Regions from separate parts of the Colwellia sp. Bg11-12 genome, predicted to be linked through region 2. Evidence: predicted binding sites of a transcription regulator. Region 2 holds the regulator's gene; the other holds the start of a gene.
What was found. Region 2 encodes NrdR, which represses ribonucleotide reductase genes. Its sites were predicted from a motif close to AAACACNANATNTNGTGTTT; they were not measured.
Positions count from the first base shown of each region.

Region 1: a site for NrdR is predicted at 3,647-3,666, ahead of nrdA (class 1a ribonucleoside-diphosphate reductase subunit alpha). Genes of this name have one in related genera too.

Region 1 covers NZ_JACGUZ010000086.1:150,640-155,751, reverse strand. Annotated here, with positions in the region: gene H4J39_RS18705 (NADP-dependent oxidoreductase) at 1-39, opposite strand, end outside; gene H4J39_RS18700 (iron-containing alcohol dehydrogenase) at 172-1,329, opposite strand; gene H4J39_RS18695 (type 1 glutamine amidotransferase domain-containing protein) at 1,406-2,092, opposite strand; gene H4J39_RS18690 (LysR family transcriptional regulator) at 2,278-3,189, shown strand; gene nrdA (class 1a ribonucleoside-diphosphate reductase subunit alpha) at 3,806-5,112, shown strand, end outside.
Region 2 covers NZ_JACGUZ010000053.1:50,737-55,848, reverse strand. Annotated here, with positions in the region: gene H4J39_RS03910 (hypothetical protein) at 1-312, shown strand, start outside; gene glyA (serine hydroxymethyltransferase) at 619-1,875, shown strand; gene nrdR (transcriptional regulator NrdR) at 2,076-2,531, shown strand; gene ribD (bifunctional diaminohydroxyphosphoribosylaminopyrimidine deaminase/5-amino-6-(5-phosphoribosylamino)uracil reductase RibD) at 2,533-3,669, shown strand; gene H4J39_RS03890 (riboflavin synthase) at 3,725-4,390, shown strand; gene ribBA (bifunctional 3,4-dihydroxy-2-butanone-4-phosphate synthase/GTP cyclohydrolase II) at 4,488-5,112, shown strand, end outside.

The DNA of each region.
Region 1 (5,112 bases), on a different contig from region 2:
CAAAGTCATTTGGCGATTGATATCCGTTGTTTGAGTCATATTAATTCCTATTATAAATGGGCAAAGAAGCGATAAAGAAAGTGTGGTTAAAACAGGCTAAATCTGAAGTTAGCCTGTTTGATAGATAAAGCGGTGCGTGGATATTTTTAATTAAACAACGCACCGTTATACTTACAGTGCTTGAGTTAAAATTTCGCGGCTTATGTCTAAGGTAATATCGCCTTTTTCACCCAGTGCTGTCATACCATGTTGTTCTAATCGTTCAACCAGTAAATCAAGATCACTGCTACCAAGGTTTACGTCGGATAAACGCGTTGGTACTTGCATTTTCTCAAAAAACTGTTCAGTTAAACGAATAGCTTGATCAATACGCGTATTATCATCGCCTTCATTTATCTGCCAAACGCGTGATGCATATTGAAGTAATTTTTCACGTTTTTGCTCACGACGGACTTTCATTACGGCAGGTAACACGATAGACAAGGTACGTGCGTGGTCAATACCAAAGGCTCCCGTTAATTCATGGCCTATCATATGTGTCGACCAATCTTGTGGAACACCCGCGCCGATCAGCCCATTTAACGCCATAGTAGCCGACCACATGATATTAGCTCTAACATCTAGGTCATCTTTAGTTTCTGGAGCTAGTGCTTTGGGTCCCTCTTCAATCAAGGTTTGTAATAAACCTTCACTAAAACGGTCTTGCACTTTGCCATTAACATTATAAGTTAAGTATTGCTCAATGGTATGAACAAAAGCGTCAACAACACCATTACCAATTTGACGATCAGATAATGACAATGTCACACCGGGATCGAGTACAGCGAACAAAGGGCGGACCAAAGGACTAGAGAAAGGTAGCTTGTTGCCATCACGTGTTACTACAGAATTACCATTACTCTCAGAGCCTGTAGCAGGTAAGGTTAATACTGCGCCAATAGGTAGTGCTTTAGTGAACGTTTGCTGTTTAGCGAGAATGTCCCAAGGGTCATCACCCTCAAATAATGCAGCTGCAGCAATAAATTTAGCGCCATCAACTACAGATCCACCACCAACGGCAAGTAAATAATCAATTTTTTCCGCTTTAATAATAGTTTGCGCTTTCATTAAAGTATCGTAGGTGGGGTTAGGTTCAATGCCTGAAAATTCAAAGTAAGTATGTTCTTTAAGCGCATCAATGACTTGTTGATAAACACCATTGCCTTTAATTGAACCACCACCGTAAACAATCAATACTCTTGCGTCTAATGGTATTTCTTTTGAAATTGTTTGAATTTCTGCTGGGCCAAAATTAATTTTGGTTGGGTTTTGAAAATTAAAATTTAACATTTATATGTCCTTAAGCGTAAAGAATTAAGTCGATTAGCTAAACAGGTTAGCTAATCGAGTTGTCTATTCTAAGAATCTATGCGGTAAGATGAGCCAGTAATTTCTCAGCCGCTAATGCAGAGCTTGCTGGGTTTTGACCGGTAATGATAAGGCCATCTTGTACTGCAAAGGCATGCCAGTCTTGCGCCTTTTGGTATTCGCCGCCACGCTTAATGAGTTCGTCTTCAAGTAAGAAAGGTACAACTTCTGTTAATTGAACGGCTTCTTCTTCGCTGTTAGTAAAACCAGTCACTGCTTTACCTTTTATGGCAAAATCACCTGAGGCTTCTTTAACATTCAATAAAGCTGCACTGGCGTGACAAACAGTAGCAACGGCTTTATCTGCTTTGAGAAAACTCTCAATCAAATTGATTGAGTCAGTATTATCAGTAAGATCCCATAATGGACCATGACCACCCGGATAAAAAACAGCATCAAAGTCAGCTTCATTAATTGAAGACAATTTTACTGTTGCAGCAATTTTAGCTTGCGCTTCATTGTCTGCGTCATAACGGTCTGTAGCCGATGTTTGAAAATCTTCAAGTGTACTTGTTGGGTCAATAGGTGCTTGACCACCTTTAGGGGTCGCCAGTGTTACTTCAACACCCGCATCGATAAAAGCGTAATATGGCGCTGCAAATTCTTCAACCCAAAAACCTGTTTTTTGGCCTGTATTACCAAGTTCATCGTGTGAAGTAAGTACCATCAATATTTTTTTAGTCATTATCATTCATCCATTTATAAGTAAGTGAGTATAAGTTGAGTGTGTTTTTATTTTCTATGCAGCTAGTATATGCCTAAGAACCAATATGAACAATGCAGATAAAACTGACATCATTGTATTAATTATTGATACAATGATAATTAAGTAAGCGATTAGCCATGTGTTTTTAATTAATAGGTCATATTATGGATATTTCATTTGAACAGCTCAAAAGTATGGTTGTTTTTGCGCAAGTCATAGAGCAAGGTAGTCTAAGTGCTGCAGCTAAACATTTAGGCTTATCTCGAGCAGTAGTGAGTTATCATCTTAAAAAGCTCGAAGCACAGCTCGAGGTAAAGCTACTTAATCGCTCTACACGTTCTATTAATCTTACTGAAGCAGGCCAAGCTTATTATGAACGCTGTCGCGTTATTGCCGAGCAAGCCAGCGCCGCAAACCAACAAATTGAAAACTTCAAAAATGAACCCATTGGACTCCTTAAAATAACGTGCCCAGTAAACGTTGGTTTACAAACGGTTGTTCCGGCACTCAACGAGTTTAAGAAAATTTATCCTAAAATTGCCCTTGATGTCATGCTAACTGATGAAGTCGTTAATATTATGAAAGAAGGTATCGATTTGGCCATTCGGGGTGCACCCTTACCTGACTCTGGTTTGCAAGCCAGTAAGCTTGCAACATTAGAAACTTGCCTTTGTGGCGCTCCTGAATACTTCCTTCAATTTGGCCGGCCCACTAAACCTGCAGATTTAAGTGACCATCAATGGGTTATTTACAAATTAACGTCTGGGGTATTAACCTTAACGAAGGGCAGCCGTTCGTTCAGTGTTACCATGAAGGGAAGTATAAGTACCAATAATGCGGCAGCACGTACTGCTTTTGTTGAGGCAGGACATGGTTTAGGCCGTATTCCAACTTACGACGCGTGGCCAAAAATAAAAGCAGGCACCTTAGAAACGGTACTGGATGACTATGCCCTAAGCGATATCAATGTTTATGGTGTATTCCCACCTGGCACAGCAAACTCTAAAAAACTCAGATTACTCCTTAATTTTTTGAAAGAATATTTCACCAGCCAAAACAAAACCAAGAAACAATAAATACACTGACTAAACGAGAATATCGCCCTGCCTACTTGCCTTTATTATAAAGTAGCTAAAAGGTGAACAATTTTACCTCAACGTTTTTATTGGTGTATTCATTAACGTGTAAAGATTATACAACCTGTTATGGGAATATTATGAAAAACCATAACAGCAGCGATATCGTTCATTTAGTACCCTTCTTGTTCAAAAAAAAGCAACCTACTGTTTTTATTGAAAATTAACTTTTAGCTTACAAATTTAGTGAGCAGAGATGAAATTTATTTTAAAAAAACTTTATCAGCAAAAATTAATTAAAATAAACGTTGCGTTTTTGTAATATCAAAAATAAAAAGCACTACTAAGTTAGTCGTTACTAACTGAACTTTTACTCTAAAGAAAGTTATTAAAAACTCTGCTTTTTATCACTTGCAAAAACATCAAAACCTCATTATCTTGTGATCAGTTTTTAGAAAACCCCTACATATAGTGTATTTGTTGTTCAGACGATTTTTTGTGCTGATTTATGCTTTTAGGGAAATATAATAATGATAAGTGTTCACTTAACGTGTTTCTAATTAACAACGTTAGGTAAATAAAGCGACCAGCATAATTAATAAATTACAGGTTTTTCATGACTAATAATCTTTTTGTAAGTAAGCGTAATGGCAAAAAAGAACTCATCGATTTAGAAAAAATTCATAAAGTTATCACTTGGGCTGCTGAAGGCCTTGATAACGTGTCAGTGTCACAGGTTGAATTAAAGTCTCATATTCAATTCTACGACGGCATTAAAACTGCTGATATTCATGAAACGATTATTAAAGCTGCCGCTGACCTTATCTCAGAAGAAACACCTGATTATCAGTATTTATCAGCACGTTTAGCTATTTTTCACTTACGTAAGAAAGCCTACGGCCAATTTGAACCCCCTAAACTATTTTCACATGTTGTTAGTATGGTAGAAAAGGGGAAATACGATGAGCATCTTTTAGCTGATTATAGTGAAGAAGAATTTGAACAGATGGAACGATTCCTTGTTCACTCACGTGATTTAGACTTCAGCTACGCAGCGGTAAAACAATTGGAAGGTAAATACCTTGTTCAAAACCGTGTCACGGGTGAAATTTATGAAAGTGCCCAGTTTTTATATATTTTAGTCGCAGCTTGTTTATTTGCTAAATACCCTGTTGAAACGCGTTTAAAATATGTTGAAGGTTTTTATAACGCTATTTCAACTTTCAAAATATCGTTACCAACACCGATTATGGCAGGAGTACGTACACCTACTCGTCAATTTTCATCGTGTGTATTAATTGAATGTGGTGACAGTTTAGATTCAATAAACGCCGCTTCTAGCTCAATTGTTAAATATGTTTCTCAGCGAGCAGGTATTGGCATTAATGCGGGCCGTATTCGTGCTTTAGGTAGTTCAATACGTAACGGTGAAGCATTTCATACTGGTTGTATCCCGTTTTTCAAACATTTTCAAACCGCTGTTAAAAGTTGTTCACAAGGCGGAGTTCGAGGTGGAGCAGCAACATTATTCTACCCACTTTGGCATTTAGAAGTTGAAAGCTTACTGGTCCTTAAAAATAACCGTGGTGTTGAAGAAAATCGTGTTCGTCATTTAGATTACGGAGTGCAGTTCAATAAGCTTATGTACACTCGTTTGATTAAAGGTGAGTCTATTACTCTCTTTAGTCCGAGCGATGTTCCTGGCCTTTACGATGCATTTTTTGAAGACCAAGATAAATTTGAAGCTTTGTATGTAAAATATGAAGCTGATGACTCAATTCGTAAAAAATGTATCAAAGCCATTGAATTATTTACTTTGTTTGCTCAAGAGCGCGCCAGCACGGGTCGAATTTATTTACAAAATGTTGACCACTGTAATACGCATAGCCCCTTTGATCCTAAACAAGCGCCTATTCGTCAAAG
Region 2 (5,112 bases):
TACTACGCGATTAACATTCGACTGGCTGCATGGAAAGTTAATTGTGGTAGTCCAGATAAAGCGATTGATCACGCTATTTCTGGCTGTTTGTCTTCTATTAACTATATTAAGTTAATTAAATTATCATGCATTGTTCTTTTACCATTTGTTAATTGGTATATTTTTACCATGAGTGAGCAAGAAAGTCAGTCACCTGTTTTAGGTTTGGTGTTAATGAATGTATTTGTTCTTTTAATATGGGCTATTACTCATTATTTTCATATAAAAAGGCGTAACGAATTAAAGCAGCTACAAGAATTGCTTTCAAAATAAAATATGGATAATTCACGTGAAGTCAGATTATGTTTTGTTTTTACGTTTTGTGTTGTTTAAAATTCCTTGTTATTGTGTTTTTTCTTGGTTATATTCTGCCATACTAAAAGTATTGATCGAGACTTTAAAAGTTTTTATCAATAATAACAAAAACACTTACGGCATATTAGATGAATAAATGAGCTAAGAATTGTACCTTTACTCGTGTACAACTCAGCTGATTTGAGGCAAAATATGTCGCATAAATTTTGCTATCCATTAGACAATTGTCTGTAACAGCCTTGGCTGAATTATTGAGGAAAAACCATGTTTACACGTGATATGAATATTGCTGATTTTGACCCTGAACTTTATCAAGCGATGAGCAATGAGAAAGTTCGTCAAGAAGAGCACATTGAACTTATTGCTTCAGAAAATTACTGTAGTCCTCGTGTGCTTGAAGCACAAGGTTCTCAATTAACCAATAAGTATGCTGAAGGTTACCCTGGCAAGCGTTATTACGGCGGCTGTGAATTTGTAGATATTGCTGAACAGTTAGCCATTGACCGTGCAAAAGAATTATTTGGTGCAACTTACGCTAATGTACAACCACATGCTGGCTCTCAAGCTAATGCAGCTGTATTTCAAGCCTTAGTAACACCCGGTGGTAAAGTATTGGGCATGAGCTTAGCGCATGGTGGTCATTTAACACACGGTTCACATGTGAGCTTTTCAGGTAAGTCTTACGAAGCTTTTCAATATGGTCTTCACCCTGAAACAGGCGATATCGATTACGAAGAAATGGAACGCTTAGCACAAGAACATAAGCCAGAAATGATCATTGGTGGTTTTTCTGCATTCTCTGGTGTTGTTGATTGGGCGCGTATGCGTAAAATCGCTGATGGCGTTGGCGCTTACTTTTTCGTAGATATGGCTCACGTTGCTGGTTTAATTGCAGCAGGTCTATATCCAAATCCAGTTCCACATGCTCATGTTGTTACAACAACAACGCATAAAACATTAGCCGGCCCTCGTGGTGGTTTAATTATTTCAGGTTGTGACGACGAAGCTATTTATAAAAAATTGAATTCTGCTGTCTTCCCAGGTGGCCAAGGTGGCCCATTAATGCACATTATTGCGGCTAAAGCTGTAGCATTTAAAGAAGCATTAGAGCCTGAATTTAAAGTATACCAACAAAATGTTTTAGATAACGCTAAAGCGATGGTTGCTGTTCTTCAAGAACGTGGTTATAAAGTTGTTTCTAACGGTACTGAAAATCACTTGTTATTACTTGATTTAATCGATAAAGATATTACGGGTAAAGATGCCGATGCTGCATTAGGCCGTGCACATATTACTGTTAATAAAAACTCAGTACCAAACGACCCTCGTTCTCCGTTTGTAACGTCTGGTTTGCGTTTAGGTACTCCTGCGATTACACGTCGTGGTTTTGGTATCGTTGAAACCAAAGCATTGACAGGTTGGATTTGTGATATCTTAGACGACATTAACAATGAAGATACGATCAGTAAAGTACAAGCAAGTGTTAAAGAACTTTGTGCACGCTTCCCTGTTTACGCATAAGTTAAGTTTATGTTGAGCATAAAAACTCAAGATAAATAAGTTGATGTAACAACAGCTTAATTAGATTAAAATGGCCGCATTAGCGGCCATTATTGTTTCTAACGTATAAACAGAGCTATTTGCTGATAAAACCCAATCAATAAGTTTTTACACTGAAAAACTTATTGAAATAGGTATAAATAATTTTATTGGAGCTTCCCATGTATTGTCCTTTTTGCCGAGCGGTAGACACCAAAGTTATTGATTCTCGTTTGGTCTCTGATGGTCATCAAGTTCGCCGTCGCCGCGAATGTCTCGCTTGTCATGAGCGCTATACTACTTTTGAAACCGCTGAATTAGTCATGCCGCGTATTATCAAAAATGGCGGGTCACGTGAACCTTTCAATGAAGACAAAATGCGAAATGGCTTAGTGAGAGCTCTAGAGAAGCGCCCCGTTAGTGTCGAACAAGTCGAACTCTCAATTAATAAAGTGAAATCAAAGCTGCGTGCTACTGGTGAAAGAGAAGTATCGAGTGGCCTACTTGGCAATATCATCATGGAACAATTAAAAGATTTAGATAAAGTCGCTTACGTTCGTTTTGCGTCGGTTTATCGGTCTTTTGAAGATATTCGTGACTTCAGTGAAGAAATTGCCCGTTTAGGTGATGAAAAGTAATATGAACCAATTTTCTAGTGACGATTATCACTTTATGCAACGTGCCATCATGCTTGCCAAGGAAGGGCACTTTACCACCTCTCCTAATCCGCGAGTGGGTTGTGTCTTAGTTAATAAAGGGAAAGTTGTTGGTGAAGGTTATCATCAAAAAGCGGGTGAAGGTCATGCCGAAGTTAATGCGCTAACAATGGCAGGCGAAAAGGCAAAAGGCGCAACCGCTTATGTAACCCTTGAGCCTTGTAGCCACTATGGTCGAACGCCACCATGTGCTGAAGGGCTAATCAAAGCGGGTGTCAAACACGTTGTAGCGGCAATGGTTGACCCAAACCCTAAAGTTGCGGGTAATGGCTTGAAAATGCTAGAGCAAGCAGGTATTTCTACGCAACATGGTTTACTAACCGCTGCGGCTGAAGCATTAAATATCGGTTTTATAAAACAAATGACGAGCGGTTTACCGTATGTTCGTTGCAAATTAGCCGCAAGCCTAGATGGAAAAACCGCCATGAAAAATGGAGAAAGTAAATGGATAACTTCTCCACAAGCTCGACAAGACGTTCAGCGTTTACGCGCACAAAGTTGTGCCATTATTAGTGGCGCTGACAGCATATTAATCGATAATGCTAAAATGACCGTTCGTTGGTCTGAATTGGGTGAATTAAAGAATAGTTATAAAAAAGAAATAGTTAGACAGCCTATTCGGGTTGTTATCGATACTAAAAATCGCTTAACACCTCATTTAGCGTTTTTTAATGAAAATAGCCCCATAATATTAATTAGAAACACCATTGAAAACATTCATCAATGGCCTCACTTCGTAAAGCAAGTGCCTTTACCTTTTGCACCAACATCAACAGGTGAACAGTACATTGATTTGCACGCTTTATTGAAATATTTAGCGCAACTAAACTTAAATGATGTGCTCATTGAATCAGGTGCTCGTTTAGCTGGCGCATTTATTGAACAAGATTTAGTTGATGAATTGATTTTATACCAAGCACCAAAATTGATGGGCGCTGACAGTAAAAGTTTGGTAAATATGAAGAGTATTGAAAACTTGAGCCAAGCAAAAGAACTAAATATAAGTGATATACGTATGATCGGCAAAGATATCCGTATTATTGCTAAACTTTTACCTTAAAATTTTAGTATTATGTTGAGATTAACTCGACCTACAAATCACGAAAAGAGTAATTATGTTCACAGGAATCATTGAAGCCGTTGGAACCATTCAAGCTATAAATATTACAGGGCAAGGCGCAAGACTTGTTATTTCAACCGGATTATTAGACATGAGCGATGTTAAACTGGGTGACTCAATAGCCACTAATGGCATTTGCTTAACGGTCGTCGCGTTTGACTCGTCAACTTACAGTGTCGATGTGTCTAATGAAACATTAACCCGTACCGGTTTTGTCGATTATCAAACAGGGCAATCAGTTAACTTAGAAAAAGCCATGTTACCTACGACACGTTTTGGCGGACATATGGTGTCTGGCCATGTTGATGCTGTTGTTGCTATTAGCTCGATTGAACATAATGGCAATAGTATTGAATATTGGCTTGAAATGCCAAGTGATTTAGCACCTTACATTGCTGAAAAAGGCTCTATCACCATCGATGGTACAAGCTTGACAGTGAATAGCGTTACCGATAATAAATTTCGTTTAACGATTGTACCGCACACTACAGCGCAAACTATCATTGCTCATTATAAAGTTGGCACTAAAGTAAACCTAGAAGTTGACTTAATTGCGCGTTATATCGAAAGGCTCTTAACAAAAAAAGACGCTAGCACCGGTGATAATTATAGTGGCGGCGTGACGCATGATTTATTAGCACGTAGCGGTTTTATGAAATAATCTATCACACTGCGTATTTATACTAAGACGCACTGTGGTATTCTTCAAGAATTATTCAGAATTAAGTTAACCAAAAAGTTAAATAAAAGAGATGATCATGAATTTAAATACCCCACAAGAAATTATTGACGATATTGCTCAAGGTAAAATGGTCATTTTGATGGATGACGAAGACAGAGAAAATGAAGGTGACTTCATTATGGCCGCGGAGAAAGTAACACCCGAAGCGATTAATTTTATGGCGACTCATGGCCGTGGTTTAATTTGTATGCCAATGACCGTTGAAAAGTGCCAACAGTTAAAGTTGCCACTAATGGTTGAAAAAAATGATGCTCAATTTAGTACTAACTTTACTGTGTCAATTGAAGCTGCCCATGGGGTAACTACCGGTATTTCTGCTGGCGATCGTGCAACCACTGTTTTAGCCGCAGTTGCCAAAGACGCTAACCATTTAAACATTGTTCAGCCAGGTCATATTTTTCCTTTAATTGCTAAAGACGGTGGCGTATTAAATCGTGCAGGTCATACCGAGGCAGGTACCGATTTAGCACGTTTAGCGGGTTTAGAGCCTGCCGCTGTTATTGTTGAAATATTAAATGAAGATGGCACCATGGCGCGTCGCCCTGATTTAGAGATTATCGCTGAAAAGCATGATTTGAAAATGGGGACCATTGCCGACTTAATTGAATATAGAAATGCAAATGAAACAACTATTGAACGTA